One region of the Streptomyces sp. NPDC047853 genome, then DNA from elsewhere that is predicted to be linked to it. Evidence: riboswitches for the same ligand, from Rfam matches in the RefSeq annotation. Region 1 holds a riboswitch; the other holds the start of a gene.

What was found. A riboswitch is a leader RNA that binds a small molecule or an ion and turns the genes downstream of it on or off. The one in region 1 is predicted to bind glycine.
Region 2: it holds a riboswitch for glycine, as region 1 does, so the genes downstream of both, gcvP (aminomethyl-transferring glycine dehydrogenase) here and gcvT (glycine cleavage system aminomethyltransferase GcvT) in region 1, are expected to answer to the same signal.

What each region holds. Positions count from the first base shown of each region.
Region 1 covers NZ_JBIDCI010000013.1:30,433-32,625, forward strand. Annotated here, with positions in the region: gene gcvH (glycine cleavage system protein GcvH) at 1-200, opposite strand, end outside; gene gcvT (glycine cleavage system aminomethyltransferase GcvT) at 333-1,466, opposite strand; glycine riboswitch at 1,623-1,717, opposite strand; gene ACGF5T_RS23540 (AAA family ATPase) at 1,897-2,193, shown strand, end outside.
Region 2 covers NZ_JBIDCI010000017.1:10,132-12,324, forward strand. Annotated here, with positions in the region: gene ACGF5T_RS27365 (DNA polymerase IV) at 1-256, shown strand, start outside; gene ACGF5T_RS27370 (PRC-barrel domain-containing protein) at 281-664, opposite strand; glycine riboswitch at 803-898, shown strand; gene gcvP (aminomethyl-transferring glycine dehydrogenase) at 1,077-2,193, shown strand, end outside.

The sequences.
Region 1 (2,193 bases):
GAGACCGACTTGGTCGACTCCAGTTCGCCGCAGGTCTCGCCCGCGGTGACGGAGTCGCCGACCTCGGGGAGCTGGACGAAGACCACGTCACCGAGCGCGTTGGCCGCGTGCTCCGTGATGCCGACCGTCGAGGCGCCGTCCTCGGCGCCCGACAGCCACTCGTGCTCCTTGCTGTAGCGCAGCTGCTGGGGGTTGCTCATGGCCTGAATTCTCCTGTACGCGGGGGAGTGCTGCTGAAGGGGGTGATGCGAGGGGGGATGCTGAAACCGCCGGTGGACGACGAGAGCGGGCAGCGGGCGTGTGCGGAGCGGCCGGGCCCCGTCGCCCAGTGTCTACTTCTGCCGCTTGTAGAACGGCAGCGCCACGACCTCGTACGGCTCGTGGCTGCCCCGGATGTCCACGCCGACACCCGGCGTCCCCGGAGCCGCGTGCGCCGGGTCGACGTACGCCATGGCGATCGGCTTGCCCAGCGTCGGCGAGGGGGCGCCGGAGGTGACCTCGCCGACCACCTCGCCGCCGGCCACGACCTGGTACCCGGCGCGCGGGACGCGGCGGCCCTCGGCGACCAGCCCGACCAGGACCCGGGGCGGCTTCCGCTCCGCCAGGGCAGCGGCCTCGGTGAGCGCCGCGCGCCCCACGAAGTCGCCCTCCTTCTCGAACTTCACCACCCGGCCGAGCCCGGCGTCGAAGGGCGTCAGCGCCGTCGTCAGCTCGTGCCCGTACAGCGGCATGCCGGCCTCCAGGCGGAGCGTGTCCCGGCAGGACAGGCCGCAGGGGACCAGTCCGGCGCCCTCGCCCGCCTCGGTCAGCGCCTGCCACAGCCCGACGGCGTGCTCCGGCTTCACGAACAGCTCGAAGCCGTCCTCGCCGGTGTAGCCGGTGCGCGCGATCAGGGCCGGGACGCCGGCCACGGTGCCGGGCAGACCGGCGTAGTACTTCAGACCGTCCAGGTCGGCGTCGGTGAGGCTCTTCAGGATGGCCGGGGACTGGGGGCCCTGGACGGCGAGCAGCGCGTACGCGTCGCGGTCGTCGCGGACCTCGGCGTCGAAGCCTGCGGCCCGCTCGGTCAGCGCGTCGAGCACGACCTGGGCGTTGGAGGCGTTGGCGACCACCATGTAGTGGGAAGAAGCGGCCTCGGCGTCGCCCAGCCGGTAGACGATCAGGTCGTCCAGGATGCCGCCGTCCTCGCGGCAGATCATGGTGTAGCGGGCGCGGCCCGGCTTCACGCTGCCGATGTTGCCGACCAGCGCGAAGTTCAGCAGGTCGGCCGCGGCCGGCCCGGTGACCGTGATCTCGCCCATGTGCGAGAGGTCGAAGAGCCCGGCGCGGGTGCGCACCGCGAGGTGCTCGTCGCGCTCGGAGCCGTAGCGCAGGGGCATGTCCCAGCCGGCGAAGTCGGTCATCGTCGCGCCCAGCGCCCGATGCGTGGCGTCGAGCGCGGTACGGCGGAGTTCGGTACTGCTCATCGGTCGGTCGTCTCCCAGGACAGGACGGGGCGAGGTCGATCCTCCCCATCTGTCATCGGAACCTGAGAGGTTCGCCATGACCACCGGAGCGCGGCGGTCAGGACTTGCACCTTGGGTGGGGCAGCCGTCGCGCGGCGGCCCGCTTTTCAGATGTGCCTCGCCCGCGCGGTAACGGTGCCTGAGAGATTCAAGGGAGGGACTTGCTCCTTCGGCGCCCCGGCGACGGCCGGGGACTCTCCCGCGCGGATTCAAACGGCCGGTATGCAGTTGGCGCCGCCATCATTGCATGCCGGGCCGATCCGTGGCAGACCGTGATCTGTAACCGGCTTGTGGCAGTAAGCGAACGAAAACGCGAGACCTGCGCATTACCTTCTCTTTACACTCGACGGGGAGGGGACTTCGTGAACCGCCCCAGGGGAGGACGATCACGGTGAACAGGACCACGGCGTACGCCACCACCACGGGTCTCGCGCTGCCCGAGCAGCCCGCCGCCCCGGCCCCGGAGAAGTGCGCCGAACTGCCCGCGCCCGTCGTCCGCGACCTGCGGGACCGCGGCGGCCACAGCCCGCACGCCCTGCTCTTCGGACCCCGGGACCTGGTGGTGATCACCGGCCTGCCCGGCAGCGGGAAGTCCACGCTGATGGAGCGCACCGTGCGCGGCCCGCGCATCGACTCCCAGGACGCCCGCGACCGCTGGGACCGCCGCATGCCGCGCTTCCTGCCGTAC
Region 2 (2,193 bases), on a different contig from region 1:
GGGGCGGGTCACCGTGCGGTTCGAGACGCCGTACTCGGGGACCGGGCGGGTACGGACCTTCCCGGTGGACGACCCGGATCTGACCCCGGCGGATCCGCTGCCGCTGGTCCCGGCCGGGCCTGATGGGCCTGCCGGGTCTGCCGGGTCTGCCGGGCCGCGAAGACGGGGGGACGCGGAGGCCGCGCCCGCCGATTCGGCTCCGGGGACCGGGGCGGGCGGCGGTTCGTCGGACCGCGAGCGTCCGGCTCCCGGTTAGCGGCGGGGCCCGGGGGCGGGACGGTCAGCTCTCTTCCTTGCCCTGACCGGCCAGCTTGCCGAAGTCGCGGTCGGCGGGCGGGGCGGGCGCGGGTGCGGCCACGTCCAGACCGTAGTGGTGGTAGAGCTGCAGTTCCTGTTCCGGCGAGAGGTGACGGCCGACACCGAAGTCGGGGGCCTCCTTGATCAGCGTCCGTTCGAAGGGCACCCGCAGGGCGCCCTCGACCAGTTCGCTCGGCTCCAGGGGCACGAAGGCGTCCCTGCTGAACAGGCCGGTGCGTATGGCCGCCCACTCCGGGACGCCGGTCGCGTCGTCGAGGTAGACCTCGTCGACGGTGCCGATCCGGGCGCCGTCGCGGTCGAAGGCCTTGCGGCCGATCAGGTTCCGCGGGTCGATGTCAGTACGCACGGGGCCCTCCACTTGGTCGCACTGGGATCGCACACCAGCCGCCGAATCATCCGTAAGTACTACAAAAGGGCACAAAGGGCGGGACGGCCACTCGAAGGTCCGTGCGGCGAGCGCGCTGGTACGCTGGCGAATGGCTGCTGACCCCGTGCGGGAGAGTCCTCCGGACACCTCCGGAGGCGCCGAAGGAGCAAATCCTCCCCGGAATCTCTCAGGCTCACGTACCGCATGGACGAGGTCACTCTGGAAAGCAGAGCGGGTGTCGACGGCTTCCGCTCTCACCGACGGTGAAAGCCGGGTGGAGCCCTCGGGCCGCCCCGGTGAAGCTCTCAGGTCGAGATGACAGAGGGGGAGGCCGTTCGGGTACCCGCGCCGTGGTGCCCCTCGAAGGTCGTCAGACCAGGAGGCCTCCGCAATGACCGCCCCTCGCATTTCGCTCTCCGAGCTCGAACAGGCCGCGCCGTTCGAGCAGCGCCACATCGGCCCCGACGACGAGGCCCGGGCCAAGATGCTCGCGCAGGTCGGCTACGGCTCGCTCGACGAGCTGACGGCCGCCGCGGTGCCGGATGTGATCAAGAACGCCGACGCGCTGGACCTGCCGGGCGCGCGCTCCGAGGCCGAGGTGCTGGCCGAACTGCGTTCGCTCGCCGACCGCAACCAGGTCCTCGACTCCATGATCGGCCTCGGTTACTACGGCACCTTCACCCCGCCGGTCATCCTGCGCAACGTCATGGAGAACCCGGCCTGGTACACGGCGTACACCCCGTACCAGCCGGAGATCAGCCAGGGCCGCCTGGAGGCGCTGCTCAACTTCCAGACGACGGTCGCCGAGCTGACCGGCCTGCCCACCTCCGGCGCCTCACTGCTGGACGAGGGCACCGCCGCCGCCGAGGCGATGGCGCTGTCCCGGCGCATGGGCAGGAACAAGAAGGGCCTCTTCCTCGTCGACGCCGACGCGCTGCCGCAGACCATCGCCGTGATCCGGACCCGCGCCGAACCGACCGGTGTCGAGGTCGTCGTCGCCGACCTGAGCGAGGGCATCCCGGCCGAGGTCGCCGAGCGGGAGATCAACGGCGTCCTGATCCAGTACCCGGGCGCCTCCGGTGCCGTCCGCGACATCAAGCCGGTCATCGACCGGGCGCACGAACTCGGTGCGCTCGTCACCGTCGCCGCCGACCTGCTCGCGCTCACCCTGCTGACGTCGCCCGGTGAGCTGGGCGCGGACATCGCCGTCGGCACCACCCAGCGCTTCGGCGTGCCGATGGGCTTCGGCGGTCCGCACGCCGGCTACATGGCGGTGCAAGAGAAGTTCGCGCGCAGCCTGCCCGGCCGCCTGGTCGGCGTCTCGGTGGACGCCGACGGCAACAGGGCCTACCGCCTCGCCCTGCAGACCCGCGAGCAGCACATCCGCCGGGAGAAGGCCACCAGCAACATCTGCACCGCGCAGGTGCTGCTCGCCGTCATGGCCGGCATGTACGCCGTCTACCACGGGCCCGAGGGGCTGCGGGCCATCGCCCGGCGCACCCACCGGT